Linked DNA regions of Roseateles amylovorans. The protein of the gene in region 1 interacts with the protein of each later gene in a pairwise test. Links are inferred from orthologs where the notes say so. Each region holds a gene or a part of one and is shown in the gene's direction. Other genes may lie near its edges. The genes, in order: groL, aceE and grpE.

Region 1 (10,947 bases):
TGCGGCTGGCGGTGGCGGTCAACTGGTTGGAGGAGGTATGCCACTCGCCCCAGGCCCCGATGAAACCGGCCTGCATGTAGGCAATGACGTCCGCATTGCGCTGCAGCACCGGCTTGAGTTGGCCGATGTGGCCCAGCACGCGCGGCAGCGGCGCATCCTGGGCGTTCTGGTAGTCGGTTTCCGAGGCCGGATAGTTGTAGACCGCCCGCACCACCAGCTTGACGCCGCCGGCCCGCGCTCGCGCGAAGGCCGTGTCCAGCTGGGTCAACAGGCTGGCCGGCAGATCGTGGTCGCGGTAGGCGGAGAGGTCCAGCGGCGTGTAGAGCAGACGGTAGCCCTTGGCATAGGCATCTTGCACATCCGCCGCAGCGAGCGCATCCAGCTTGGTCCAGGCCCAGCGGAAGAAGCCACGCTCCGGGTTGGGGAGCTCGACATCCGTCGCCGTGAAGCTCGTGGTGCGGACCGGGGTGGCCGGGTCGGTCGGTGTGGTCCCGCCGGTGCCAGTGCCAGTGCCTGTGCCTGTGCCTGTGCCTGTGCCGGAGCCGGATCCAGAACCAGAGCCTGTCCCCGTCCCAATGCCCGTGGTGGGTGTGCTGGCGGAAGGATCTGAGGCGCTCGGGCCACTGTCGCTGGACGCGCCCGAGCCGCCTCCGCCACACGCCACCAGCGCGGCGAACACGGACAGTGCCAAACCATGCCGCCAGGCGCGGATCGCGGCGGAACTCGGAAAAATCGAAGGAAGCGCCAGCGGCGACGAAGAACGGGAAGTCATGGAGACGCGGCGCGCCCTGGGCAGGGTCGATACAAAACGACCGCGCATGCTGCCACCGCGAGCGTGGTGCGTCAGTGAACGAGCGAGTCCAAAACGTGAGCAAATGTTGGGTATGGGGAGCCTGGGCGGCCTGGGTTGACCTTCGCCATCGCTGAGGCGACGCCTGCCCCCGATTTGCGGGGGGCGGTGTCGCGCGGGCCGCCATCTTTTGCCCCTATCGTTGCGCCGCACGCGAAATGAACGATGCAGTTTGGCGACGCTTCGTTCAAGATTCGAGATCATTTCCTCCGTACCCGCCATGTCGCTTCCGTTCACTGGCCACCCGGCCGTATTTCCACGCCTGTCGCGCTCGACAGGGGCCCTGGTCATCGGACTGATGTCGTTGCTGGTGGGATGCGGTGGCGGATCGGACGCGGTGGGCCTGGACGATCCCCCGCCGGTGGCCTCCGGCACTGCGGCCTTGGTGCGTGTCGCCGCTCAAGGGCCCGGCACGGCCTGTCCCTCCGGCGGCGTGCGGGTGGATGCGGGGTTGGACCTTGATCGCAGCGGCGCGTTGTCCGATGCCGAGGTCAGCAGCACACAGTACGTCTGCAACGGCGCGGCGGGCGCCAATGGTGCGAACGGATCATCGGGCGCTCCAGGCGCGGCCACGCTCGTTCGACTGCGCGCCGAACCCGCCGGCAGCCATTGCACTCAAGGGGGTTCGCAGGTGCTGGGCGGTCTGGACCTGGATCGGGACGGCGTCCTGGCCGATGCCGAAGTGACGACCACCGCCTATGTCTGCAACGGTGCCCCCGGAGCCACCGGCGCGACCGGTGCCACAGGCGCGGTCGGATCGGCGGGCCATGACAGCCTGATCGCCCTGGCCGTCGAGGCGGCCGGCGCCAACTGCACCTACGGTGGCCAACGCGTGTCCTCGGGCATCGACCTCAATGGCAACCAGGTGCTGGAGGCCGGCGAAGTGACCGCCACGGCCTATCTCTGCAGCGCCGCTCCCGCGGACACACGATGGGTGGAGGTCACCGGCGCCGCCGCCCAGGGCGAGGTCAACACCGGCTACCTGGCCAATGCCAGCACCAATGTCGTCATCACCTTGCCCACTGCGCCGGCCATCGGCGATTGGATCAAGGTGAGCGGCGTGGGAAGCGGCGGCTGGACCATCGCCCAGAACGCGGGCCAGCGCATCACGACCCGCGGCCTGCCCGGCGGCCTGGAGCTGCATTGGACGCCGCAGGCGCTGACCGACAACTGGGTCGCCGTGGCGTCGTCCGCTGATGGGCTGCGGCTGCTGGCCGCCTCCACCACCACGCTCTACACCTCCACCGATGGTGGCGTGAGCTGGATCGCGCGGGTCGCCGGCCCGCCGTGGAGTGCGGTGGCCTCGTCCAGCAACGGCCTCAAGCTGGTGGCCGTGGCCAATGGCGGCTCGATCTACACCTCCACCGATGGCGGGCTGAACTGGGTCACCGACGGCACGTCCCGGGGCTGGAGTGCCGTGGCCAGTTCGACGGACGGCACCCATCTGGTGGCCGCCGCCTACCTCGGCCAGATCTGGACCTCGACCGACAGCGGCGCCACCTGGACCCCGCGCGAGGCCAACCGCGCTTGGCGTGCAATGACCTCGTCCGCCGATGGCCAGGTGCTGGTGGCCGGCACCAATGGCGACCGCCTTTATGTGTCCACCGATGCCGGCGTCACCTGGACCGCCCGCGCCACCACCCAATACTGGTGGGCATTGGCCGCCACGGCAGACGGCAAACGGCTGTATGCGACCGTCGATACCGGCGCGATCTGGGTGTCCAACGATTTCGGAACCACCTGGGAATCCCAGGCTGCGAATCGAACCTGGCGGGGCATCACGTCGTCGTCCGACGGCCGCTTCGTCGTGGCCGCCACGAGTGGCGGGTCACTGTACGAATCGACCGACAACGGCGTGACCTGGCGTGGGACCGGAGACATTGGACAGTGGATCGCCGTGGCCAGCAGCGCCGATGGCATGAATCTGGTGGCCGGCAATGCCGGCGCCGCGATTCAGACGGGCTCCCGACGCTCGTCCACCACCCTGGGCACGGCCGGCTCGTTGTCCGGCGGTCAGCAGGACGCCTTGCAACTTCAGTATGTCGGCGGCGGGGTGTTCATGCCGATCAGCTATGTCTCGGCCAATCTGGGGTTTGTGGTGCGCTGAACCCGGTCCCTGAGGGGGATGGGGCCTGGCCCCCCGACCTGAGCGTCCCGATGCCCCTGCCGCCGAAATACATCGGGCGTGTGCGGGCGATCAGCGTAGGATCGGTGCGTAGACCCGTGAGGTTGTCATTCCGAAGCGCCTGTCTCCGTCTCCCCGACGATGTGGCAGCGAAGTCTCCGCTCTTGATTGATCGCTTGGCGCATCTGCTCGCGTGGCATGTCGCCGCGCGGAACGCAAGGAGCCCCTCCCATGCGAACCCGCAACAGCCTCGAGACGCTGCGCCTGTCCCTTCAAGCGTCGGTGGACGCGTTGTATCGCCGCCGCGCCTGCGACATCGACGAGACCTACATCGATGACTACGTCCAGCTCGACTGGCTGGAGTGGAACGGCGGCGGCCTGCGCCTGACCACCGTCGGCGAAAACATCTGCCTGCAGGAAATGACCAAGCTGCGTGAACGCGCAGACACCGCGAAAGCCTGAGCGACCGCGGCCAGCGACCGCCCTGCACGCCCATGGCCGCAGGCATTGCGGTCCCTGTCCGCATTGGCGATGCGGATCGCTTCCTGACTGTCCACAGGAAGTCAAGCGAGGAGCGCACATGTCGTCATTCGTCAGGATCTGCGCAACGCGGGGTTGACGCCCGGCGCCCAAGGGCGCCTGATGCGAGCCCTCTACAAGAAGCAAAGAAGGCCTCGGGATGCACCATCGCTTGCTGGTGGTCGACGACAACGTCGACCTCGCCGACGCCGTGGCCGCGCTGGCGGAGACCTGGGGCTGGGAAGCCCGAACCTGCCACAGCGCCAAAGATGGCGCGCTGGTGGAGGAAGTGTTCCTTCCGCATGTCGTGATCACCGATGTGTACAAGACCGCCACCCAGGGCGCCCATCTGGCCCAGGAGCTTCGACAGCGGCGCGGCGACACCCTGATGCTGGCCGCCATGAGCGGATGCGGCGGTCTGATGGACCTGGAACGGCGCTATCCGCAGCTCTTCGATGCGGCGTTCGAGAAACCCGTCTCGACGGATGCCCTGCGCAATCTGCTGCGCGTGGCGGCTGAAAAGCTGCCGGCAGCACGCTGAAACGGCAGCGCGGTCCCGCATCGGGCGCGGTCGGCCTGAGCCGAAAAACAACAGGTCGGACACCGTCACAGGCTGCATGGCCACGCTGAACTGTCGACTTTCTCCATCCACCGACCGGGGCGCGTTGCTGGGCTGGCGTCAAACCTCGGCCTGCATGAAGACGTCGATCTGGCGAGGATCCGCTCGTTTTGAGACTAGGATCCGGGCTTCACTGCCCCTCCACGAACGAGTCCATGAGCAATATTGATGTCTCCAAGCTTTCCTACGCCGAACTCGTCGCGCTCAGCAGGCAGTTGGAACAGCAGATCGAAGACAAGCGATCCGAAGAGCTGAAGGTCATCGCCGACGGCTACATCAAGAAGATCCAGGCCGCCGGCTTCTCGGTGGAAGAAGCCATCGAAGCCCTGCAGCCGTATGCGGCCCCCCGCCGCAACGCCGCCGACAAGCGCAACGGCACGGCCCCGGTGCTCTACCGGGACCCGGCCAATCCGGCCAATACCTGGAGCGGCCGCGGTCGCCCGGCCCGCTGGCTGTCCGACTACGAAGCCCAGGGCCGCGCCCGGGATGACTTCAAGGTCGATGCGACCTGAGGGTCAAAACAGGTCCCCACCCTTGAAACGTCACAAGCCGTCCCTATAATCCGTTGCTGCTAGCACTCGCAATCGTTGAGTGCTAACAGCCCCGGACTTCGGTCTCGGGGCCAATTTCTTGTGATGGGTCGGCGGTGCCGATGCATGCCTGGCATGCATGACTGCCCTGCGGGCCCAGGAATCAAGTCCGACAGAGTCAAGGAGATCAGATGAAACTGCGTCCTCTTCACGATCGCGTGATCGTCAAGCGCCTGGAAAACGAAACCAAGACGGCCTCCGGCATCGTCATCCCCGACAACGCCGCCGAAAAGCCCGACCAGGGTGAAGTGCTGGCCGTCGGCCCGGGCAAGCGCAATGACAAGGGTGAGTTCATTGCCCTGAACGTCGCCGTGGGCGATCGCGTCCTGTTCGGCAAGTACAGCGGCCAGTCGGTCAAGGTCGACGGCGAAGAACTGCTCGTCATGCGCGAAGAAGACCTCTTCGCCGTGATCGCCAAGTAAGGCGACAGCGCGGTTGGCCGCGTCGTCGGGCAGCGCGGGTGAACAGGGCGACCTTCGGGTCGATCGCGTCACCCAGCGCGTTGCGCCCGGTCGGCGAACCGCTCGCCACACCGGACCTCACGCCCAGTGCGCGTGAGGTCGGGTGGGGCTGAACTACCCAATACTGATTCGGAGAATTCAATATGGCAGCAAAAGACGTTGTCTTCGGCGGCGAAGCGCGTGCTCGCATGGTCGAAGGCGTGAACATCCTGGCCAACGCGGTCAAGGTCACGCTGGGCCCCAAGGGCCGTAATGTGGTGCTCGAGCGCTCGTTCGGCGCCCCCACCGTCACCAAGGACGGTGTCTCGGTCGCCAAGGAGATCGAGCTCAAGGACAAGCTGCAGAACATGGGCGCCCAGATGGTCAAGGAAGTCGCTTCCAAGACCTCGGACAACGCGGGTGACGGCACCACCACCGCCACCGTGCTGGCCCAGGCCATCGTGCGCGAAGGCATGAAGTACGTGGCCGCCGGCATGAACCCGATGGACCTGAAGCGCGGCATCGACAAGGCCGTCTCGGCCCTGGTCGTGCAGCTGAAGAACGCCTCGCGCGCCACCACCACGTCCAAGGAAATCGCCCAGGTCGGCACCATCTCCGCCAACAGCGACGCTGATGTCGGCGAGATCATCGCCAAGGCGATGGACAAGGTCGGCAAGGAAGGCGTGATCACCGTCGAAGACGGCAAGAGCCTGGACAACGAGCTCGACATCGTCGAAGGCATGCAGTTCGACCGCGGCTACCTGTCGCCGTACTTCATCAACAACCCGGAAAAGCAGTCGGCGATCCTGGACAACCCGTTTGTCCTGCTCTACGACAAGAAGGTCAGCAACATCCGTGACCTGCTGCCGACGCTGGAAGCCGTGGCCAAGGCCGGCCGTCCGCTGCTGATCATCGCCGAGGAAGTCGACGGCGAAGCGCTGGCGACCCTGGTGGTCAACACCATCCGCGGCATCCTGAAGGTGGTGGCTGTGAAGGCGCCTGGTTTCGGCGACCGTCGCAAGGCCATGCTGGAAGACATCGCCATCCTGACCGGCGGCAAGGTGATCGCCGAGGAAGTGGGCCTGTCGCTCGAGAAGGTCACGCTGGCTGACCTGGGTCAAGCCAAGCGCGTCGAAGTGGGCAAGGAAAACACCACCATCATCGACGGCAACGGCGCTGCCGGCGACATCGAAGCCCGCGTGAAGCAGATCCGCGTGCAGATCGAGGAAGCCACCAGCGACTACGACCGCGAGAAGCTGCAAGAGCGCGTGGCCAAGCTGGCCGGCGGTGTGGCCGTCATCAAGGTCGGTGCTGCCACCGAAGTCGAGATGAAGGAAAAGAAGGCCCGCGTGGAAGACGCGCTGCACGCGACCCGTGCTGCCGTTGAAGAAGGCATCGTCGCCGGTGGCGGCGTGGCCCTGCTGCGTGCCCGTCAAGCGGCTGGCGAGATCAAGGGCGACAACGCCGACCAGGACGCCGGCATCAAGCTGATCCTGAAGGCCATCGAAGCCCCGCTGCGCGAGATCGTCTACAACGCCGGCGAAGAAAGCTCGGTCGTCGTCAACACCGTGCTGGCCGGCAAGGGCAACCACGGCTACAACGCGGCCAACGGCACCTACGGCGACATGATCGAGATGGGCATCCTGGATCCGACCAAGGTGACCCGTACCGCGCTGCAGAACGCCGCGTCGGTGGCTTCGCTGATGCTGACGACCGAGTGCATGGTCGCCGAATCGCCGAAGGACGAGTCCGCCGGTCCGGCCATGCCGGGCGGCATGGGCGGCATGGGCATGGACATGTAATGTCGCGCCGGGGCTGAAGAGCGCGCTCCAGTGCTCCACAGCCCTCGACATGAGACATGAAGGGGCCGCGAAAGCGGCCCCTTTTTCGTTGTCCCGCGACCGACTTCGCGCCCTCGGCAGACCTCCACCCTGTTCGCGGTGGGCTCCACCCACCGGGGCGGGGGTGCCGCCGCATCCAGGGACGCACATAATGCAGGCGTAAATTGAATCTCAAGATGCATCAAGCGCCTACGCTTCAATCCCTGGTCGACGAGACCCTGGCCCATGTGCCCACCCTGGCCCATGCGGTGTTCAACGGCATCCAGGACGAGCTCAAGAGCCGTCTGGAACACCATGCCTTGCTGGCCGGCTGGTCGAAGCGGCGAGCCCAGTTCGGTCCCGACCTCGAAGGCTCCCTGAACCTGCTGCTGCGTGTCTCGCGCGACGGCGGCGATCCGCTGCATCGCGACCGCCGTGCCGGCAGCCCCGACATGCTGAGTCTGGTCGACGAGAGTCAGGCGCTCAAGGATGTGGCCATCGCCAGCGTGATCTCGGCCATTGAAGAGCAAAGCCGGGCGGAGTTGCATCAGCTCGGCAACTTCTTTGCCGCCCTTCGCGGCATCGCCCGTCCGCTGAAGAACGACAACCCGTTGCGCGCAGCGATCTTTGCCCATGCCCTGGCCCGTGCCTTGGAAGGCGCGGATCTGGACGCCGAGGGCCGCTACGCGGTGATGCGCATCGCCGCCCATCCGCTGGCGCGCAACCTGCAACCGATCTTCTCGCTGCTGTGCCGGGAACTGCGCGAGGCCCAGCTCAGCGGCATGCTGGAGAGCCACGGTTCGGCGCTGAAGGAGTCCGACCTGCGGATGCGGCAGTTCAAGGCCGCCAGCCATGCCCAGAACACCACGCTGGATGAGGTCGCGCTCAAGCTCGACGCCGTCACCCGCCCGGCCGGGCTGGGCGAGCCCCTGGGCAGCCCGCGGCTGGGACCGGGCGTCGGTGGCAGCGGCGACCTGCTTTCCCGCCTGTACGACCAGATCCTGGCCGACGATCGACTCCAACCACAGCTCAAGGTGCTGATGGGCCGGCTGCAGGTGGCGATCGTCCGGCTGTCCCGCAACGACGTCACCCTGCTGCGTCGCCAGGACCATCCGACCTGGCAACTGCTGAACCGCATCGCTGCCCATGGCGCCGGCTTCCGCACCGGCGACGACGCCGGCCTGCGCGATTTCCTCCACTTCCTGGACCGCGTCATCCAGCCGCTGCTCACCAGCGAACACCCGGCAGCCAGCCAGTTCCAGCAAGCACTGACCGAGGTCGACCTGCACATCCGTGCCCAGGCCGAGCAGCGCGGCCAGGGCAGCGCGGGCGCCCTGGAGCGGATGGATCGCGAACAGCAGCGTCAGGAATGGAAGCGGCTGCTGCGCGAGCAGTTGCAGCACCAATTGGACGATGCCCATGCCGGCAAGCTGATGCGGCGTTTCCTGCTGGGTCCGTGGGTGGAGGTCATCGCCCAGGCGATGGTCCAGTCCGGCCGCGATTCACCCGAGGCCATGGGCTACATCGACCTGGTCGACGGGCTGCTGCACAGCGTCCAGGTCCATATCGACGAACCGGCGCGACAAGGGCTGCGCATGCGGCTGCCCGCGCTGGTCACCATGCTGGAACGCGGCATGGACAGCATCGCCCTGCCGCCGATGCAGCGGCAGGCCTTCATGGACGAGCTGATGCGCCAGCACGGCCGTGTCCTGCGCGGCCTGCCGGCGCTGGAAGAAGGCGCGGCGATGCCTGGCGCCCTGCGTCGCGCGCCGCTCACGCCAGAGGAAGTGCTGGCGCAATTGCTGGCCGAGCGCGAATCCCAGTTGCCGTCGCGCTGGGCGCATGAACAGGTGGACCGCGGCCAGTTGCCGACCGTGCCGGTCGGGCTGTTCAGCGAAGACCGGTCGCCGGATGCACACGTGGCGATGCAGGACTGGATTGCCGGGGTGCAGATCGGCGGCTGGTTCCATCTGTTCGTGCAAAGCGAGTGGCTCACCGCCCAGGTGGCCTGGATCAGCGACAGCCGACAGTTGTTCCTGTTTGTTGGCCAGGTGCACGAGGAGCGTCATTCGCTCACCCGTGGCGCGCTGGAGCAACTGGTGTCCAACGGCCTGATGGCCGCGCTGGAGCCCGAACCGCTGCTGCAGCGCGCCATCGGCACACTCATGCAGGATCTCGAACAGGAACGCTGAATCCGCATGTCTGTGACGCTCCGTGCTGCCGCCCTCCTCGCGGGCGGCCTGATCTTGGCTGCCGGCCCCGCTGGGGCCGCCGGCCCGACGCCCCTGCGCCTGCCCTCGCCGGCGACCGCCACGGCGCCCGCTGACGCGTCGGTGAAGGCACTGGAAACCACCGTGCCGGTGGTCCCGGTGACGCCGAGGCCTCGCCTGGGCCTGGTGCTGTCCGGCGGCGGCGCCCGCGGCCTGGCGCATGTGGGTGTGCTGAAGGTGCTGGAGCGGGAACACATCCCGGTGGACGTGATCACCGGGACCTCCATGGGCGCGATCATCGGCGGGCTCTATGCCAGCGGCATGACGGCGGAGGATCTGGATCGCGAGTTGTCGCGCATCGCGTGGGACCGCCTCTTCGCCAGCCGTGTGGACCGGCAGGATCTGTCGCAACGGCGCAAGGAGGAGGACTTCGAGTTCTCCGCCACCATCGAGTTCGGGTTGCGGAACGGGGAAGTACGGGTGCCCACCGGCACGCTCTCCAGCCGAGGCCTGGAGGCCTTGCTGCGGCGGCTGACCCTGCCGGTGCGCAACATCAACGATTTCACCCGCCTGCCGACGCCGTTCCGGGCCGTGGCGACCGACATGGAGAGCGGTGCGGAGCGCGTGCTCACGGCCGGCGATCTGGCGCTGGCCCTGCGCTCCAGCATGAGCGTGCCGGGCGTGTTCGCGCCGGTGGAGTGGGAAGACCGGATCCTGGGCGACGGCGGACTGGTGAACAACCTGCCGGTGGATGTGGCACGAGAGATGGGCGCCGAGCGCCTGATCGCGGTGAATGTCGGCACGCCGGTGGGCGGTCGCGACACCTTGAACTCCCTGCTGGGGCTGACGGCTCAGATGATCAACATCCTGACCGAGCAGAACGTGCAGCGCTCGCTGGCCTCGATGGCGGCCGGCGAGGACCTGCTGATCACGCCACGGCTGGGCAAACTGACCTCGGGCGACTTCGACAAGGCCCGTGACTTCATCCGCCTCGGTGAACAAGCGGCCGAGGCGATGTTGCCGCAACTGCGCCCGTATGCGGTAGAGCCCTCGCAGTACGAGGTCTGGCGACTGGCGCGGGCCGGGCTCAAGCCGCCGGCGCCGCTGCTGGCGGCGGTCAAGCTGGAAGGATCCGAGCTCACCAATCCGGAGCGGCTGCGCCATCAGCTCGAGTCCAAGCCCGGCACGCCGTTCGACAACAGCATCGCCGAGCGCGACATGCGCTTCCTGTCGTCCAGCGGCGATTATGGGCGGGTCGACTATCACGTGGAGCCGCGGGCGGAGGGCGACACCCTGGTCTTCAACATGGAAGACAAGCCCTGGGGCCCGAACTACTTCCGCATCGGCATGGACCTGTCGACCGAGTCGAGCGGAGAAAGTTCATTCAACCTGCGCATCAGTCACAACCGGCATTGGCTGACCGACAAGGGCACCGAGTGGCGCAACCAGTTGACGGTCGGCGAGACCCCGCGGCTGTACACCGAGCTCTATCACCCGCTCGGCCTCAAGCTGGGCGTGGCGGACGACTGGTTCGCATCCCTCTGGTCCGAGGCCAATCAGCGCAAGCAGATCGTCTACGACGACAACGACCCGGACAACGCCAACCTCGGCCAGGCCCGCCTGGTGCGTCGCAATGCCGCGGTGGGCCTGGATCTGGGCCAGCCCTGGGGACGTTGGGGCGAGGTGCGGCTGGGTGTGGTCAGCCAGATCCGCTATGCCAAGCCCGACCTCATCACGCTGATCGACAGTTCGATGGGCAAGCTGCGGTGGACCA
Region 2 (11,207 bases), 3.5 Mb from region 1 along the record:
CGCTTTGCAGCGGCCTCGTGGAGTGCGTGGGTCGGTCAGCCAGCCTTGGCGGGCGTGTTCGCACCGAGCGCAATCTTCAGCAGATCGGCCACGGTGTTGGCATTGAGCTTTTCCATGATGTTGGCGCGGTGGGCCTCCACCGTTTTGATGCTGATGCCCAGGTCGTCGGCAATCTGCTTGTTCAGGCGGCCGGCGACGATGCGCTCCAGCACCTGCGCCTCACGGGTGGTCAGGCGCGACAGCAGCGCATCGCGGCTGGCGGCTTCCTGCTGGGTGGCGAAGGCGCCGCGGGCCTGGTCCAGCATGCGCTCGACCAGACTGAGCAGTTCCTCTTCCTTGAACGGCTTCTCGATGAAGTCGACCGCGCCTTTTTTCATCGTCTGCACCGCCATGGGCACGTCGCCGTGACCGGTGATGAAAACGATGGGGAGCGGGCTCTTGCGCTCGATCAACTTGTCTTGCAGATCCAGTCCGCTCATGCCTTCCATGCGGATGTCGGCAATCAGGCAGGCCACTTCACGTGGGTCGTAGCGGCTCAGGAAGCTTTCGGCGGAGTCGTAGCACTTGACCCGGTAGTCCTTGCCCTCCAGCAGCCACTGCAAGGAATCTCGCACTGCCTCGTCATCATCGACGACGTAGACATTACCCTTCTTCGGAATCAAGCTCATGGTGTTGCTGCGGTGTTGTGTGCAGTCCCCGTGCCGGCATCCCTGTCCTTGTCTAGGCCGGGGAGCTGAGGCTCGGGTCGCGGGATGTCCACGGGGATCGTGAACGCGAACCGGCACCCGACGATGGACGCGCCATTGTAGAGGTTCTCGGCCCGTATCCTGCCCTGGTGGGACTCGATGATGGACCGGCATAACCCTAGGCCGATGCCCAATCCATCGGCCTTCGTCGAGAAGAAGGCCTCGTACATGCGCTCGATCACTTCCTCGGGCAGCCCGGGGCCCATGTCGGTGACCGAGAACTCGATGTTCGCGCCGAGCTCCGCCGTGTGCTTGGGCACGACGCGCAGCTCGATGTGGCGACGCGACGGCGGCAGCGCCGCGTTGTCGATCGCCTCGGCGGCATTCTTCAGCAGGTTGAGCAGCACCTGCTCGATCAGGATGGGGTCGACCCGCATCACCGGCAGGCGCTGCGCCACATACGTGTGGATCTGCACGTTGCGCCGGCGCAGCTCGATGCCGGCCAGCTCGACCGAGTCCTCCACGATCGAGGCGGCAAAGGCGGGCTGGCGCTGCGGTTCGCTCTTCTTCACGAAGGCGCGGATGCGGTGGATGATCTGCCCCGCCCGCTGCGCCTGCTTGGCGGTCTTCTCGAGCGCGGAGATCAGGTCGTCCTTGACGATGTTGTCATTGCGGACCCGCGAGACCATGCCGTTGCAGTAGTTGCTGATGGCGGTCAGCGGCTGGTTCAGTTCATGGGCGACGCTGGAGGCCATCTCGCCCATGGTGATGAGTCGACTCGTGACCTGCGCCTTTTCGGTCTGCTGCTGTTGCTGCGCCTCCGCATGCCGGCGGGCGGTGATGTCGGTGGCGATCAGCATCTGGGCGAGTCGGCCGTCGGTCCACTGCAGGTAGCGGGCGCGCACATCGAACCACATGTCCAGCTGCGCGATGAACACTTCGCGCGAATCCGCGCCGATCTCGGTCAGGTGCTGCGCGGGCAGGCTGCCGAACTCGTCGATGTCCTCGTCGGTCTCCGGCTCCTCCTTGGGCGTGGTGCCGGTCAGTTGCGAGCCTGCCAGCATCGCATGGCCCTTCGGATCGGCGCCGAACCACAGCCGATAGCTGCGGTTGGCGAAGAGCAGTTCGCCCTGTTGCACCGACAGCACCGACACCGCCGCATCCAGGCCCTCCAGCACCGTGGTGAAGCGCTCATGCGAGGCGGAGAGCTGGTCACGCACCCGCTTGGCCTCGGTGATGTTGGTCATCGAGGTCATCCAGCCGTTCTGCTTGCCCTTCGGGTCGATCAGCGGCGAGACATACATGCGGGCGTCGAAGATGCTGCCGTCCTTGCGCATCACCTTCACTTCGGAGCCGCCGGCCGGGCTGCGGCCCTGCATCTCCTGCTGCAGCAGCCGCAGGTTCTCTTCGTAGCGGTCGGGCGGCCAGTAGGGGAAGGGGGGCTTGCGGCCGATCAGCTCGGACTCCGAAAAGCCGGTCATCGCGCAGAAGGCCGGGTTCACATAGCTGATGCGGGTTTCCAGGTCCATGGCCCGCATGCCGGTCAGCATGGAGTTCTCCATCGCCCGACGGAAGTTGGTCTCCGCCGCCAGTGCGTTCTGGACCTGTGCCCGGCGCCGCATGTGTTTCCAGGTGCCCAGCAGCATCCACACGGTGAGCACCGACAAGGCCATCACCATCCAGAACAGCGTGTTGGAGATCAGCCCGATGGAGGTCCGATAACCCTGGCCGCGCAGCACCAGCCCCGGTGCGGGTGCCATCGGCACCTCGTAATAGATGGGCGCGCGCGTGAGGCGCTTGCCTGGCATCGGGGTGACGGTGCTGGCGACGACCTGTTCACGCGGATCGAGGATGGCGACCGCATGCCGCGCGGTCACCTCGGCGGGCACCGAATAGCGCAGCAGGCCTTCGACCGTGTATTCGGCGATCAGCACGCCGGCGAAGCCGTTGCGGTCTGTCACCGGCAACATCAGCTGGAAGACGGTGGTGTTGTTGGCGTCGGCGAAGGGCGCGGAATAGACCCGGGTGCGGCGGTCCCGCACCGCCTGGAAGGCGCGCTCGGGCTCGCTGTTGGCGCGGCCGTTGGGCATGGACGGGTCGTTGCCCGCCAAGGTCATCAGCGTCTCGGCCTGATCGCCGTTGGCCGCCACACTGGCGCGGCGCTCGCGTCGGGCGCTCAGCCAGGTGATGTGGGTGATCTCCGGCCGGCTGCGGGCGATGGCCATGGCCTTCTGGCTGAAGTCCAGCGCGTCTGACGCGCGATTGACCACGTCCCGGGTCAGCGGGCTGAGCAGGTCTTCGTTGTCGATCAGGCGGGAGCGGATCTGCTGCTGCGCCATCTCGGTATCGCGCTTGACGGCTTCCGCCTCGCGCTCGATTTCCTCGTTCCTCAGGTACCAGAAGGCGGACACGATCGCCGCCAGAAACAGCAGCACCGACAGCAGCGGCCCGAGCGTGGCGAAGCGATCCTGGCGCGACGGCGACTGGCGCCGCCACCAGGACGAGACCAGACGTTTGACAGGGGTCAGGGTGCGGCGAAGGTAGCCTTGGACAGCGAGGCGAGACAGCATGCGGCGGATTATCCCGGTCGATGTCGCCCCTCTCCGAGCGTGGGCACCCGGGCATTCCCTGATCGGTGTACAGCGTCCATCCAGTCTGCGCGCAGGCTCCCGGCGATGGTGCGGTGCAGCATTGAACTCTCACAATGTGAAACGTCGTCGCGCTATTTGGAAAATGCGAGGCTTGTGAGAAACTCCCGCGCCGTGGGCCTCAAGGCCCGGTGGGAAGCCCTGCGCGCCTGAGCGTGCAAGCACCTTCCGGGTGCAGGGCCATGACCTTTTCGGCAGAGGCCAGAACCAGGCCTCGTGCCTAAGCTAGACCCTTTCGCATCGGCGACAGAGAAACAGGAACAGGAGACAAACATGTCCGCGCAGCCCCAGTCCTTCCTAGGCGCAGCCGCCAATGACACCGACGCTCTCGAGACCAGGGAATGGCTGGACGCGCTGTCCGCCGTCATCGGTGAAGAGGGCGGCGACCGCGCCCACTTCCTGCTCGAGACGCTGATCGATCACGCGCGCCAGGCCGGCATCGACGTGCCGTTCTCGGCCACCACGGCCTACGTCAACACCATTCCCGCCGACAAGGAAGAGCGCTTCCCCGGCAACATCGAGATCGAAGAGCGCCTGCGCGCCTTCATGCGCTGGAACGCGATGGCGATGGTGGTGCGGGCCAACCGCCTGCATCCCGAAGACGGCGGCGACCTGGGCGGCCACATCTCCAGCTTCGCCTCGCTGGCGACGATGCTGGGCTGCGGCTTCAACCACTTCTGGCACGGCGACGACGGCGTGCACGGCGGCGACCTGCTCTACATCCAGGGCCACAGCGCCCCCGGCATCTATGCCCGCGCCTTCCTGGAAGGCCGCATCACCGAAGAGCAACTGAACAACTTCCGCCAGGAAGTCGACGGCCAAGGCCTGTCGAGCTACCCGCATCCGAAGCTGATGCCCGAGTTCTGGCAGTTCCCGACGGTGTCCATGGGCTTGGGCCCGTTGATGGCCATCTACCAGGCCCGCTTCCTCAAGTACCTGCATGCCCGCGGCATTGCCGACACCTCCAAGCGCAAGGTCTGGGTGTTCCTGGGCGACGGCGAAATGGACGAGCCGGAATCGCTGGGCGCCATCGGCCTGGCCGCGCGCGAGAAGCTCGACAACCTGATCTTCGTCGTCAACTGCAACCTGCAGCGCCTGGACGGTCCGGTGCGCGGCAACGGCAAGATCATCCAGGAGCTCGAAGGCGAGTTCCGTGGCGCCGGCTGGAACGTCATCAAGCTGATCTGGGGTTCCTACTGGGATCCGCTGCTGGCCCGCGACAAGCAGGAGCTGCTGCGCAAGGTCATGATGGAGACGCTGGACGGCGACTACCAGGCCTACAAGGCCAATGACGGCGCTTTCGTCCGCAAGCACTTCTTCGGCAAGCACCCGGAGCTGCTGAAGATGGTGGAGAACATGTCCGACGAGGACATCTGGCGCCTGAACCGCGGCGGCCACGATCCGCAGAAGGTCTACGCGGCCTATCACCAGGCGGTCAACACCGAAGGCCAGCCGACGGTCCTGCTGATCAAGACCGTCAAGGGCTACGGCATGGGCAAGATCGGTGAGGGCAAGAACACCGCTCACCAGACCAAGAAGCTGCAGGACGAGGACATCAAGGCCTTCCGCGACCGCTTCAACATCCCCATTCCCGACAGCGAACTGGCCAAGATCCCGTTCTACAAGCCCGCCGACGACACGCCCGAGATGCAGTACCTGCATGAGCGTCGCAAGTCGCTGGGCGGCTATCTGCCCAAGCGCCGTCCGCAGGCCGAGGAATCGCTGAAGGTGCCGGACCTGGCCACCTTCCAGGCCGTGCTGGACCCCACTGCCGAAGGCCGTGAGATCTCCACCACCCAGGCCTATGTCCGCTTCCTGACCACGCTGCTGCGTGACAAGGAACTGGGCCCGCGCACCGTGCCCATCCTGGTCGATGAGGCCCGCACCTTCGGCATGGAAGGCCTGTTCCGCCAGATCGGCATCTACAACCCGAAGGGTCAGCTTTACACCCCGGTCGACAAGGACCAGGTGATGTACTACCGCGAGGACAAGGCCGGTCAGATCCTGCAGGAAGGCATCAACGAAGCCGGCGGCATGGCCAGCTGGATCGCTGCGGCGACGTCGTATTCGACGAACAACCGCACCATGATCCCGTTCTATGTCTACTACTCGATGTTCGGCTTCCAGCGCATCGGTGACCTGGCCTGGGCGGCGGGCGACATGCAGGCGCGCGGCTTCCTGCTGGGCGGCACCTCCGGCCGGACCACGCTGAACGGCGAAGGTCTGCAGCATGAGGACGGCCACAGCCACATCCTGGCCGGCACCATCCCGAACTGCATCAGCTACGACCCGACCTTCGCCCATGAAGTGGCGGTGATCCTGCACTCCGGCCTCAAGCGCATGGTGGAGAACCAGGAGAACGTCTACTTCTACATCACCCTGCTCAACGAGAACTACCCGATGCCGGGCCTGAAGGCCGGCACCGAGGAGCAGATCCTCAAGGGCATGTACCTGCTGGAAGAAGCCGCACCGCAAGCGCTGACGGTCAACCTGCTGGGCTCGGGCACCATCCTGCGCGAAAGCCAGGCCGCCAAGAAGCTGCTGGAGTCCGAGTGGGGCGTGGGCGCCAATGTCTGGTCCTGCCCGAGCTTCAACGAACTGGCCCGCGACGGCCAGAACGCCGACCGCTGGAACCTGCTGCATCCGACCGAGCTGGCATGCGTGCCCTACGTCACCCAGCAACTGAGCAAGGTGCAGGGTCCGGTGATCGCGTCGACCGACTACATGAAGAGCTATGCCGAGCAGATCCGGGCCTACATCCCGGTCGGCCGCCAGTACAAGGTGCTGGGCACCGACGGCTTCGGACGCAGCGACTTCCGGTCCAAGCTGCGCGAGCACTTCGAGATCAACCGTCACTACATCGTCATCGCCGCGCTGAAGAGTCTGGCCGACGAGGGCAAGATCCCGGCCGCCAAGGTGGCCGAGGCGATCAAGAAGTACGGCATCAACGTCGACAAGATCAACCCTCTGTACGCTTGACCCCGCGCGACCCGCTCCCGCCGGCCCCTTGAAGGGGCCGAGCCCGGAGGACCGGCACTGCCGGCGTCCCGGGCTCCGTCTGGTGCAGACCAGGCCGGCAGGGGGAGGGGGCGACACTGAAATTCATTGGAGACATCCAACATGGCATTGGTTGAAGTCAAGGTTCCGGACATCGGAGACTTCGCGGAAGTGGCGGTGATCGAGCTGCTGGTCAAGCCCGGCGACACGGTCAAGCAGGAACAGAGCCTGGTCACCGTCGAGAGCGACAAGGCGTCGATGGAGATCCCGTCGTCGCACGCCGGCGTGGTCAAGGAAGTGAAGGTCAAGATCGGCGACAAGATCAGCGAAGGCTCGCTGCTGGTCGTCATCGAATCGGCCGATGCCGCAGCGCCTGCACCGGCACCTGCCGCGGCTGCACCGGCGGCCGCAGCTGCAGCGCCGGCGCCTGCTGCATCGTCTGCCGCCCCCGCTGCTGCCCCGGCAGCCCCGGCGCCCGCCGCATCGGCCGGTCCGGTGGACATCGTCATTCCCGACATCGGTGACTTCGACGAAGTCGCCGTGATCGAGGTGCTGGTCAAGGTCGGCGACACCATCAAGCCCGAACAAAGCCTGATCACCGTCGAATCCGACAAGGCCTCGATGGAGATCCCGTCCTCGCACGGCGGCGTGGTCAAGGAACTGCTGGTCAAGCTCGGCGACAAGGTGGCCAAGGGCACCAAGATCGCCGTGGTGGAAGCCACTGGCGCCGTGGTGGCCGCACCGGCTGCCGCACCGGCATCGGCACCCGTTGCGGCCGCACCGGCCCAGGCCGCTGCCGCCCCGGCGCCCGCCCAGGCGAGCGCGCCGGCCTCGGCCGAGCGCCAGGTGCCGACCGCCGCGCTGCCGCCGCATGAGCCGACCGCGCCGCAAGGCAAGCTCCCGCATGCCTCGCCGAGCATCCGCAAGGTCGCCCGCGAGCTGGGCGTGCCGCTGCAAGAGGTCAAGGGCTCCGGCGCCAAGGGCCGCATCACCGAAGCCGATGTCCAGGACTTCGTGAAGGCCGTGATGGCCGGCAAGGCCCAGACCGTGGCCCAGAAGGCCGCCGCACCGGCCGCCGGTGGAGGCGCCTTCCCGGGTCTGCTGCCCTGGCCCAAGGTCGACTTCGAAAAGTTCGGTCCGGTCGAGCGCAAGGACATGTCGCGGATCAAGAAGATCAGCGGCGCCAACCTGCATCGCAACTGGGTCACCATCCCGCATGTCACCAACCACGACGATGCGGACATCACCGAGCTGGAAGCCTTCCGCGTTCAACTGAACAAGGAGAACGAGAAGTCCGGCATCAAGGTGACGATGCTGGCCTTCATGATCAAGGCCACCGTGGCGGCCCTGAAGAAGTTCCCCGAGTTCAATGCCTCGCTCGACGGCACCGGCGACAACGCCCAGCTCGTCCTGAAGAACTACTTCCACATCGGCTTTGCCGCCGACACGCCGAACGGGCTCGTGGTGCCGGTCATCCGTGACTGCGACAAGAAGGGCATCTTCCAGATCAGCCAGGAAATGTCCGAGCTGGCCAAGAAGGCCCGCGACGGCAAGCTCGGCCCGGCCGACATGACCGGCGGCTGCTTCTCGATCTCGTCCCTGGGCGGCATCGGCGGCACTTACTTCACGCCGATCATCAATGCGCCGGAAGTGGCGATCATGGGCGTGTGCAAGTCCCAGACCCGCCCGGTCTGGGACGGCAAGCAGTTCGTGCCGCGCCTGATCCTGCCGCTGTCGCTGAGCTGGGACCACCGCGTCATCGACGGCGCTGCGGCGGCACGCTTCAACGTGTACTTCGCCTCGCTGCTGGCGGACTTCCGTCGCATCGCGTTGTGATGCGGCTTCCGGTGGCGGCTGGCCGTCACCCCTGCCCAGGCCCGCGCCCGGCTGCCCTCGGGCAGCGCGGCGCCCGCCCGGCGCGCTAAGAAACAGACAGTGAGAGACACAAATGGCACTGGTTGAAGTCAAGGTCCCCGACATCGGTGATTTCAAGGATGTCGCGATCATCGAGATCCTGGTCAAGGTCGGCGACACCGTGAAGCAGGAGCAGAGCCTGATCACGGTGGAGTCGGACAAGGCGTCGATGGAGATCCCGTCCTCGCAGGCCGGCGTGGTCACGGCGCTGAAGGTCAAGCTCGGCGACAAGATCAATGAAGGCACGGTGTTGCTGACGCTGGAAAGCGAAGGCGCTGCCGCGCCTGCGCCAGCCGCTTCAGCCCCCGCACCGGCGCCCGCCGCGGCGGCTGCGCCTGCTGCTCCGGTCGCCCCGACCGTTGCGGCGCCACAAGCCGCGACCTACGCCGGAAGCGCTGACGGCGAGTTCGATGTGATCGTGCTCGGCGGCGGTCCCGGCGGCTACTCGGCCGCATTCCGCGCGGCGGACCTGGGCCTGAAGGTCGCCCTGGTCGAGCGCTACGCCACACTGGGCGGCGTGTGCCTGAACGTGGGTTGCATCCCGTCGAAGGCGCTGCTGCATGTGGCTGCCGTGATGGACGAGGTCAAGCACTTCGCCGACCTGGGCGTCGAATTCGGCGAACCCAAGGTCGAACTGCCCAAGCTGCTCAATCACAAGAAGAAGGTGATCGGCAAACTGACCGGCGGCCTGGCCATGATGGCCAAGATGCGCAAGGTCACCGTGGTGCGCGGCTACGGCACGCTGCTCGATGCCCAGCATCTGAGCGTCGAGGAAACCAGCGGCGAGGCGCAGGTCCGCACCGGCACCACCCAGACCCTGAAGTTCAAGAAGATCATCCTCGCAGCGGGCTCGCAGGCCGTGCGGCTGCCCTTCATGCCCGACGACCCGCGGGTGATCGACTCCACCGGCGCGCTGGAGCTGACCAGCCGGCCGAAGCGCATGCTGATCGTCGGCGGCGGCATCATCGGCCTGGAGATGGGCACCGTCTACTCGACGCTGGGCGCGCGCCTGGACGTGGTCGAAATGCTGCCCACGCTGATGACCGGCGCCGATCGCGACCTGGTCAAGGTCTGGCAGAAGATGAACGCGCCGCGCTTTGACAACATCATGCTGAACACGAAGACCGTGTCGGCCGAGGCGACGCCCGAAGGCATCAAGGTGACCTTTGAAGGCGAAGGCGCACCGAAGGAGCCGCAGGTCTACGACCTGGTGCTGCAGGCCGTCGGACGCAGCCCCAACGGCAAGAAGATCGGCGCGGACAAAGCCGGCGTGGTCGTGACCGACCGCGGCTTCATTCCGGTGGACGTGCAGATGCGCACCAACGTGCCCAACGTGTTTGCCATCGGCGACCTGGTCGGCCAGCCGATGCTGGCGCACAAGGCGGTGCACGAAGGCCATGTGGCGGCGGAAGTCATCGCCGGCGAATTGCTGGGTGACGAGGCGCTGGCCAAGTCGCGCTTCGATGCCCGGGTGATCCCGAGCGTGGCCTACACCGATCCGGAAGTGGCCTGGGTCGGCGTGACCGAAGACGAGGCCAAGGCCCGCGGCATCAAGGTGAAGAAGGGCCTGCTGCCCTGGAGCGCCTCCGGTCGCGCCATCGCCAACGGCCGCGACGAGGGCTTCACCAAGCTGCTGTTCGATGAGGAGACCCATCGCATCATCGGCGGCGGCATCGTGGGCACCCATGCCGGCGACATGATCGGTGAGATCGCGCTGGCCATCGAGATGGGCGCGGATGCGGTCGACATCGGCAAGACCATCCATCCCCATCCCACGCTGGGCGAAAGCATCGGCCTGGCGGCGGAAGTGGCCCATGGCTCCTGCACCGACGTGCCGCCTCCGCGGAAATAAGGCCGTCGCGTGAACCGACCCGAAGCCCGGCTCTGCGAAGTGCCGGGCTTTTCTTCTTTTGCGTTTCTGTGCGCCAGCGAACAGATGCGAAGCGCCGAACGTGGCACCGTCCGCCGCGCGCGCGATGTGCGCCTTCGTGCCCGATGATCGATGTCATGACCCCAGTTTCCCGTCTGCCGCCGCCCCTGCAAGTCCTGGATGGGGCCGCCACCGCGCGAGCCTTGCCCTGGTCCTTGTTGATGGAGGAGATTGCGCAGGTCTGCCGCGAGCACCGCGAGGGGCGCCTGACCTGCCCCCCGCGCCAGGTCTTGCCCCTGGCCCAGGACGGCGTCCTGCTGGTGATGCCCTGCCTGAGCGACAGCCTGTCGATCACCAAGCTGGTCAGCGTGCATCCGCTCAATGCCGCACTCGGCCTGCCGACGATTGCGGGGGAAGTCGTGGCCATGGACAGCCGCACCGGCCAGCGCCTGGCCGTGCTGGACGGCCCCACGCTCACGGCCCGCCGTACTGCGGCGGTCAGCCTGCTGGCCCTTCAGCATCTCCAGCGTGCGGCGCCCCGGCGTGTGCTGGTGGTTGGTGGCGGCGTGCAGGCGCGGGCCCATGTGCAGGCGATGCAGGCCTTGCATCCGCAGGCCAGCATCCATGTGCAGGGTCATCAGGAGGTGCCGGCCTTCGTGGCGGAGTTGGGCGTCGAGGCCCTCGTGCCGGAGGCCCAGACTCGGCATGAATGGGATGTGATCGTGTGCGCCACCACCAGCCGGGTGCCGGTGCTGCGGCCCGGGGTGGGGGAGGGCGCCGTCGTCATCGGCGTGGGCGCCTTCCGCGAGGACATGGTGGAGCTGCCGCCCGAACTGCTGCGCAGCGCGCAGGTGTGGGTGGACGATCCCGTCGGCGCGCAGGCCGAGGCCGGCGACCTGATGGCGGCCGGCCTGTTCCAGCCGCAGGACGCGCTGGACGATCTGGTGCTGGGCCAGCGCCCGATCGACGATCGGCGCACCCGGGTGTTCAAGAGTGTGGGCTGCGCGCGCTGGGATCTGGCCGCCGCCCGGGTGGCCGTGCGGCGCTGAGGCGGGGTGTTGCCCATCGCCCCGGACGGAAGCGATCAGGCGC
Region 3 (7,443 bases), 3.2 Mb from region 1 along the record:
CGCCCGCGGTGTAGCGGACCTGACCGGTGATCTGGTCCAGGCCCACCAGGCCCATCGCCAGGCCGATGAACAGCGCCGTCAGCCCGCGCAACGTGCTTTGCCCCAGCACGGCGCTGACCGTGGTGAAGGCCAGCAGCATCAGGCAGAAGTATTCCGGCGGGCCCAGCGTGACGGCGAAGTCCGCCAGCACCGGTGCGAACAGCGTGACCAGCACCGTCGCGATCGTGCCGGCGACAAAGGAGCCGATGGCCGCGGTGGCCAGCGCTGCACCCGCACGGCCGTGCTTGGCCATCTTGAAGCCTTCCAGCGCGGTCACCATGGTGCCGGTTTCACCCGGCGTGTTAAGCAGGATGGAGGTGGTCGATCCGCCGTACATCGCGCCGTAGTAGATGCCCGCGAAGAAGATCATCGATGCGGTCGGATCCACCTGCGCGGTGATCGGCAACAGCATGGCCACCGTCACCGCCGGGCCCAGGCCCGGCAGCACGCCGATCGCCGTGCCCAGCGCGCAGCCCACGAAGGCCCACATCAGGTTGACCGGCGTGCCGGCGGTGGCAAAACCGCCCATCAACTGGGTCCAGAGTTCAGTCATCTCGATCCCCTCAGAGCCAGCCGCTGGCGGTGATGGCCGGCAGATTGAGCGCCAGCAGCTTGTTGAACAGCCAGAACACCGGTGCGGCGATCAGCATGCCGGTGATGCCGTCCAGCAGCACCTGTCGCGCCCCGCCGCCGACCCGGCCCTCGGCCCGGCGCAGGCCGCGCACCGCCAGCATGAAGCACAGCGTGCAAGCGAAGACGAAGCCGATCACCGTGATCAGCGAGGCATTGGCCACGATCGCGGCCACCACCCAGGCCGCGGACACCCAGTCCGCGCGCGGGGCGCCGGACGGCGGCTCCATCTGCCGGAACCCGCCAGTGCGGGCCTCCCAGACCAGCCACAGGCCGCAGACCATGAGCGCGATCGACACGCCCCAGGGCAAGGCATTCGGACCGATGCCGGCATAACCGGCGTCGGAGGGAATCGCCGCGGCACCAAAGGCCATCACCGCACCGAGGACGAACGCGCCGATGCCCACGAGCGTCTGATGCAGGGGGCCGGGGCCATCGTCGTCGGAGGGGGACGGATCGGTCGGCAGCGAGCCGCCGGTCGCCGCCATGGGCGGGACAGGCGAAACAGGCCGCACAGGCGACACGGGCGCGGCGTTGTCGCCGGTCGGGAGGGACTGGGTCATGGGGTGCCTCAGATCATTCCGGACTTGGCCATGATCGCGCGCAGCGAGGCGAACTCACGGTCGACGAATTCGTCGAAGGCCTTGCCGGTCAACACCGCCGGCGTCCAACCGTTCTTCTCCAGCGATTCGACCCAGGCCTTGGAGCTGGTCGCCTTGACGACCATGTCGGTCAGCGCCTGACGCTGGGCCGGCGTGATGCCGGGGGGCGCATAGACGCCGCGCCAGTTGCCGATTTCGACGTTGTAGCCCAGCTCCTTCATGGTCGGAATGTCCAGGCCCTTGAGGCGCTGCGGCGCGGTCACCGCGATCGGGCGCATCTTGCCGCTCTCGATGTACTGCTGGAACTCGCTGTAGCCGCTGCCGCCGATGGTCACATTGCCGCCCAGGATGGCCGCCGTCGCCTCACCGCCGCCGCGGAACGGCACATAGTTGATCTTGGCCGCATCCACGCCCACCTCGCGGGCCAGCATGGCCGCAGCGATGTGCTCGGTCGCGCCGCGCGAACCGCCGCCCCACTTCACACTGGCCGGATCCTTCTTCAGTTGCTCGACCACATCCTTCATGGTCTTGAGCGGCGAGCTCGACGGCAGCACGAACACGTTGTATTCGCTGGTCAGGCGTGCAATCGGCGTGGCCTGGCTGAGGCTGACCGGCGGCTTGCCGGTGATCAGTCCGCCCAGCATCACCGCGCCCATGACCATCAAGGCATTCGGATCGCCCTTGCTGGCATTGACGAACTGCGCCAGCCCGATCGCGCCGGCCGCGCCGCCCTTGTTGTCGTAGGTGACCGAGGTGGCGGCGCCGGCATCCTGCAGCGCCTTGCCCAGCGCACGGCCGGTGGTGTCCCAGCCGCCGCCGGGGTTGGCCGGCACCATGATCTTGAGGTTGCCGGCGGCATGGGCCGACATCGGCAGTGCACCGGTGGCCGCCAGGGCCGCCAGGGATTTGAGGAACTGGTCTCGTCGCATGAAAGTCTCCGTTTGATGTTGTGGGTGTCGGGGTGGCGCGTCGCCGGACTCGCGGCGCGCAGGGTCGCTCGGCGGCAGGACTAGGCGGGATGGGCGCACCAGGGCAATCGCCGATCCGCGCGCATCGTAGGCCCACAGACCTGCACCGCCGGTCGCCAGGATGCGGCGGCGGCTCGCGCGGCGGGGGCAGCCGCTGGGGCGACGTCATTCGGCCGGGCGCCGCTGGTGGGGGCGCCGCTGGTGGGGGCGCCGCTGGTGGGGGCGCCTGTCGGGGCGCTTGTGGCGCCGCGCTGCGCGGTGCATTGGGCAGCGCGCTGTCCGGTGCATCGGGCGGCGGCACGGCGCACGAGGCGCCGTCGCGAGGTGATCGCGAGGGTCATGTTGTCTCCAGCGCTTCTTGTTTTCTTGTCAGTCGAGGATGGCTCACCCTGCAGGGCGGGCAGCCATGGTGCGGATGCTGCGCACCGACGCTGTCAAACCGCTGTCGACGATCTCAGGGTTCACCCCGACTCCCGCCCCCTGCGGCCCTGCCGGACACTGGCGGCATGCATGCCATGACCCTGCTGTTTGTCGAGGACAACCTGGCGCTCCAGACCACCGTGTCACGCTCGTTCGAGCGGCGTGGCATCCAGGTGGTGGGCTGCGGCGAAGGCCGCGCCGCCCTCACCCGCTGGCAGGCCCAGCCGCCGGACGTGGTCCTGCTGGACCTCTCCCTGCCCGACATCGACGGGCTGGAAGTACTCTCCAGCGCGCGCGCGGCGCGCCTGGCCACGCCGGTGATCATCCTCACCGCCCGCGGCACCGTGGGCGACCGCATCCTCGGGCTGAACATCGGCGCCGACGACTACCTGCCCAAGCCCTTCGACCTGGACGAGCTGGAGGCGCGGGTGCGCGCCCTGGCACGACGTCACCGCCGCGCCGCCGATCAAGGGCCGCCGGAGACCGAATCCTTCTGCGGCCTGCGGGTCGACGAGCAGAGCGGCGCGATCTATCACCTCGGTGTGCCGCTCGAACTGCCACCGCGCGAAGCGGCGCTGCTGCGGGCCCTGCTGGCACGCCCGGGTCAGGCCGTCGGCAAGGACCGCCTGACCGAGCTGGTGTTTGCCGACAGCGCCGAGGTGCAACCCGATGCGGTCGAGGTCGTGGCCTACCGCCTGCGCAAGAAGCTGCCGCCGATGAGCGCCAAGCTGGTCACCTTGCGGGGCCTGGGCTATTTGCTGAAGGCGACGGACTGAGTTGAAGACGCTTGTGCTCCGCGGGCTGTCGTCCATGCGCAGCCGGCTGCTGTTGGGCATCCTGCTGCCGGTGGCGGTGCTGATCGCGATCAACGCCTACCGCCTGCATGAAGATGCCCTGCGCGCCATCGACACCGCCTATGACCGCACCTTGCTGGCGTCGGCCAAGGCCATCGGCGAGCAACTGGACGTGGCGGGCTCGCCGGATGCGCCGGTGCTGGTCGCCGATGTGCCCTATGCCGCCCTGGAGGCCTTCGAGGCCGACAACCGCAGCCGCATGTTCTATCGGGTGACGGGTTTCGACGGGCGTTGGGTCTCGGGCTTCGAGGACCTGCCCGCCTGGCACGGCCGCCTGCCCGATCGCGGCGCCTACGCCGCGCTGGTCGATTTCTATGACGACACCTATCACGGCGAGCCGGTGCGGGTCGCCGTGCTGATCCAGCCGGTGGCCGGTCAGGCTGGCCTGGGCGTGGCCACGATCCAGGTGGCCGAGACGCTGGAGCTGCGCAGCAAACTGGCCCGCCAGGTGCTGCTGGCCACGCTGTGGCGTCAAGCGGCGCTGCTGGCGGTGATCGCAGCGGTGGTCTGGCTGGTGGTGCAGTTGGCGACGCGGCCGGTGCGGGAACTCAGCCGCATCATTGCGGCCCGCGACGATGCGGATGTCCGCCCCCTCGAACTCGCCCGCGCGCCGGCTGAACTCGCGCCGCTGGTGGCCGCCATCAACGAGGCCTGGGGCCGTCAGGCCGGCCTGCTGGCGCACCAGAAGCGCTTCGTTCGCGACACCTCCCATCAGTTGCGCACGCCGCTGGCGGTTCTGAAGGCGCAGGTGCAGTCGGCACAGCGAGGCGACGTGCCGCTGTCTCAGGCCATCGACGAGATCGGTCAGACCGTCGACGGGGCCACGCTGCTGGCCAATCAGATGCTGGCGCTGGCCAAGGTGGAGCAGTTGCGCCAGCAGGGCGATCCGCCGGTGCTGGATCTGGCCGACACGGTGCGCGATGTGGCCCTGGACCTCGCCCCGCTGATCGCCGATGCCGCGCTGGATTTCGAGCTGGAGGCCGTGCCCGCCCCGGTGCGCGGCCATGCCTGGGCGCTGCGCGAGCTGGTGCGCAATCTGCTGCACAACGCCCTCAAGCACAGCCCACGCGGCGGACGGCTGGATGTGTTGCTGCACCGCGAGGGCGACCGCCTCGAACTGCGGGTGCGCGACAGCGGCCCGGGCATTCCGGACAGCCTGCGGCCCCGGCTCATGCAGCCCTTCGCCGCCGCCGGCGGGCATGGCGGTGCCGGACTTGGCTTGGCGATCTGCCAGGAGATCGTGCGGTCGCTGGGAGGCGAACTTGCCCTGGACAACCGCATGGCGCATGGGGTCATCGACGGACTGGACGCCATCGTGCGGCTGCCGGCGGCAGCATCGGTGCCGCTGTTCGCAGCCTCACCCGCGCCCTCAGCTGTTTCCGACCCAGTTCTCTCTTCAGTTTCCTCCCCGTTCCCCCCGCCGTCGACCGCTGAGTCGCCGCGGATGCCGGAGAATCCGTGACGATGGCCGCTTCCAAAGACACTTCCCGCCCTTCCCCCGCCGGCGCCCGCGGTGCCAGCCTCGACAGCCTGCGCCTGGACAAATGGCTCTGGGCGGCGCGCTTCTACAAGACCCGCTCGCTGGCGGTCGATGAGATCACCAAGGGCCGGGTCACGGTCAACGGCCAGTTGGCCAAGGCCTCGCGAGACCTCCGCCCGGGCGACCTGGTGCGCCTGCGCCAGGGGCCGGTGGAGCGCGAAGTGCGGGTTCTGGGCGTGAGCGCGATCCGCGGACCGGCACCGGTGGCGCAGACGCTGTACGAGGAGACCCCCGACAGCGTGACCGCCCGTGAACGGGCGGCCGAAGCGCGGCGCCTGGCGCCGGAGCCGGCCGACACCATCGAACAAGGCCGTCCGACCAAGCAGGACCGCCGCCGCCTGGCCGAGTGGGACCGATGGAGCGCCAGCATCGACTGATCGGAACGCTGTCGCGGGGGACACGATGCCCCCCGCGGCGCCCATGGCGCCGCTGTCTGATCGGCGATTTCAGACGACCGTTGTTCGCCAAACGTGTGAAAGACGCGTGGACGGGTAACAGGTCCCGGGCGGGTCCGATCGGGGATGCGAAAATCTCCCTCTTGAACTTCCGGACATCCACCCCAGATGCGGCGGGTCGCCCGACGCGATTGATTCCAGTCGCAGCCCGGGCATTCGCTTTGGGGCATTCCAACCATGACCACCGACAACCACAACGCTGACTCTCAGCAACCCGATTTCCAACCGGCGCCCGAGGCCCTGGAAGCCAAACTGGCCGAGACCGAGGCACGCCTGGCAGAAATGTCGGATGCCTATCTCCGCGCCAAGGCGGAAGTCGAGAACACCCGTCGCCGCGGCGAAGACGAGGTGACCAAGGCCCGCAAGTTCGCGGTGGAAGCCTTCGCCGAAGCCATGCTGCCGGTGATGGACAGCATGGAAGCGGCCATCGGTCGACCGGACGCCTCGGTCGAGACCGTGCTCGAAGGCGTGCACGCCACCCGCCGCCAGCTCGGCGCGGCCCTGGAGCGCAACAAGGTGCTGGAAATCAATCCGGCCGCCGGCACGAAGTTCGATCCCCATCAGCACCAGGCCATCTCGATGGTCCCGGCCGACCAGGACGCCAACACCGTCGTGGCCGTGCTGCAAAAGGGCTACTCGATCGCCGAACGGGTGCTGCGCCCCGCGCTGGTGACCGTGGCCGCTCCCAAGTAAGCCGCGTCCGTCATCGACCGGAACCCGCAGAAATCGGCAGATTCCAGGGTCAAAACCGCTGAAAACAGGGCGCCTTGCGCGTTTCGACGCCAGCGGCCCCTTGAAACCGGTCAAGTTATCCACAGATCAGACAGCATCCGGGTCGCGTGATCCGACTGCGCATCCAAACGAATTCAGGAGCTCACCATGGCAAAGAAGAAGATCATCGGCATTGACCTCGGCACGACCAACTCGTGCGTCGCGGTCATGGAAGGCAACACCACCCGCGTCATCGAGAACGCCGAAGGCGCGCGCACCACGCCGTCCATCATTGCCTACCAGGAAGACGGTGAAGTGCTGGTCGGCGCCTCCGCCAAGCGCCAGGCCGTGACCAATCCGCGCAACACGCTGTATGCGGTCAAGCGCCTGATCGGTCGCAAGTTCCAGGAAAAGGAAGTCCAGAAGGACATCAGCCTGATGCCCTACACCATCGCCGCCGCCGACAACGGCGACGCCTGGGTGGAAGTGCGCGGCAAGAAGCTGGCCCCGCCGCAAGTCTCGGCCGAAGTGCTGCGCAAGATGAAGAAGACCGCCGAGGACTACCTCGGTGAAGAAGTCACCGAGGCCGTGATCACGGTTCCGGCTTACTTCAATGACGCCCAGCGTCAGGCGACCAAGGACGCCGGCCGCATCGCCGGCCTGGACGTCAAGCGCATCATCAACGAGCCCACCGCCGCGGCCCTGGCCTTCGGCCTGGACAAGCACGGCGCCGGCGACCGCAAGATTGCGGTGTTCGACCTGGGCGGCGGCACCTTCGACATCTCGATCATCGAGATCGCGGACGTCGACGGCGAGAAGCAGTTCGAGGTGCTGTCCACCAACGGCGACACCTTCCTGGGCGGCGAAGACTTCGACCAGCGCATCATTGACTACATCATTGCCGAGTTCAAGAAGGAACAAGGCGTTGACCTGACCAAGGACGTGCTGGCCCTGCAGCGCCTGAAGGAAGCCGCTGAAAAGGCCAAGATCGAGCTCTCCAACAGCTCGCAGACCGACATCAACCTGCCCTACATCACCGCAGACGCCTCGGGCCCGAAGCATCTGAACATCAAGCTGACCCGCGCCAAGCTGGAGTCGCTGGTGGACGAGCTGATCGAGCGCACCATGGCCCCTTGCCGCACCGCGATCAAGGATGCCGGCGTGTCGGTGGGCGAGATCGACGACGTCATCCTGGTCGGCGGTATGTCGCGCATGCCCAAGGTG

The links.
Region 2: the proteins of groL (region 1) and aceE interact in binary tests that used the Escherichia coli proteins (3 or more experiments, as listed by UniProt). The link is inferred for Roseateles amylovorans from one-to-one orthologs.
Region 3: the proteins of groL (region 1) and grpE interact in binary tests that used the Escherichia coli proteins (3 or more experiments, as listed by UniProt). The link is inferred for Roseateles amylovorans from one-to-one orthologs.

Annotation. Positions count from the first base shown.
Region 1 is NZ_CP104562.2:1,262,643-1,273,589, reverse strand. What follows is about bases 4,668-7,626. They hold groL (chaperonin GroEL), read left to right. Parts: upstream 4,668-5,307; coding sequence 5,308-6,945; downstream 6,946-7,626. Other genes in these bases: N4261_RS05490 (DUF1631 domain-containing protein), read left to right, coding at 7,161-7,626; groES (co-chaperone GroES), read left to right, coding at 4,835-5,125. In the rest of the region: N4261_RS05525 (DUF4832 domain-containing protein), read right to left, coding at 1-772; N4261_RS05520 (WD40/YVTN/BNR-like repeat-containing protein), read left to right, coding at 1,071-2,957; N4261_RS05515 (hypothetical protein), read left to right, coding at 3,207-3,437; N4261_RS05510 (response regulator), read left to right, coding at 3,655-4,035; N4261_RS05505 (H-NS histone family protein), read left to right, coding at 4,269-4,625; more of N4261_RS05490, read left to right, coding at 7,627-9,155; N4261_RS05485 (patatin-like phospholipase family protein), read left to right, coding at 9,162-10,947.
Region 2 is NZ_CP104562.2:4,799,176-4,810,382, reverse strand. What follows is about bases 3,295-6,513. They hold aceE (pyruvate dehydrogenase (acetyl-transferring), homodimeric type), read left to right. Parts: upstream 3,295-3,607; coding sequence 3,608-6,313; downstream 6,314-6,513. Other genes in these bases: aceF (dihydrolipoyllysine-residue acetyltransferase), read left to right, coding at 6,455-6,513. Outside these bases: N4261_RS19960 (response regulator transcription factor), read right to left, coding at 36-668; N4261_RS19955 (PAS domain-containing sensor histidine kinase), read right to left, coding at 665-3,256; more of aceF, read left to right, coding at 6,514-8,167; lpdA (dihydrolipoyl dehydrogenase), read left to right, coding at 8,280-10,097; N4261_RS19935 (delta(1)-pyrroline-2-carboxylate reductase family protein), read left to right, coding at 10,253-11,164. UniProt on the Escherichia coli protein: Component of the pyruvate dehydrogenase (PDH) complex, that catalyzes the overall conversion of pyruvate to acetyl-CoA and CO(2).
Region 3 is NZ_CP104562.2:4,488,503-4,495,945, forward strand. Bases 4,713-7,443 are described here. They hold grpE (nucleotide exchange factor GrpE), read left to right. Parts: upstream 4,713-5,685; coding sequence 5,686-6,201; downstream 6,202-7,443. Other genes in these bases: N4261_RS18605 (sensor histidine kinase), read left to right, coding at 4,713-4,975; N4261_RS18610 (RNA-binding S4 domain-containing protein), read left to right, coding at 4,978-5,430; dnaK (molecular chaperone DnaK), read left to right, coding at 6,388-7,443. Also shown: N4261_RS18585 (tripartite tricarboxylate transporter permease), read right to left, coding at 1-592; N4261_RS18590 (tripartite tricarboxylate transporter TctB family protein), read right to left, coding at 603-1,157; N4261_RS18595 (Bug family tripartite tricarboxylate transporter substrate binding protein), read right to left, coding at 1,241-2,200; N4261_RS18600 (response regulator transcription factor), read left to right, coding at 2,755-3,435; more of N4261_RS18605, read left to right, coding at 3,470-4,712. UniProt on the Escherichia coli protein: Participates actively in the response to hyperosmotic and heat shock by preventing the aggregation of stress-denatured proteins, in association with DnaK and GrpE. It is the nucleotide exchange factor for DnaK and may function as a thermosensor.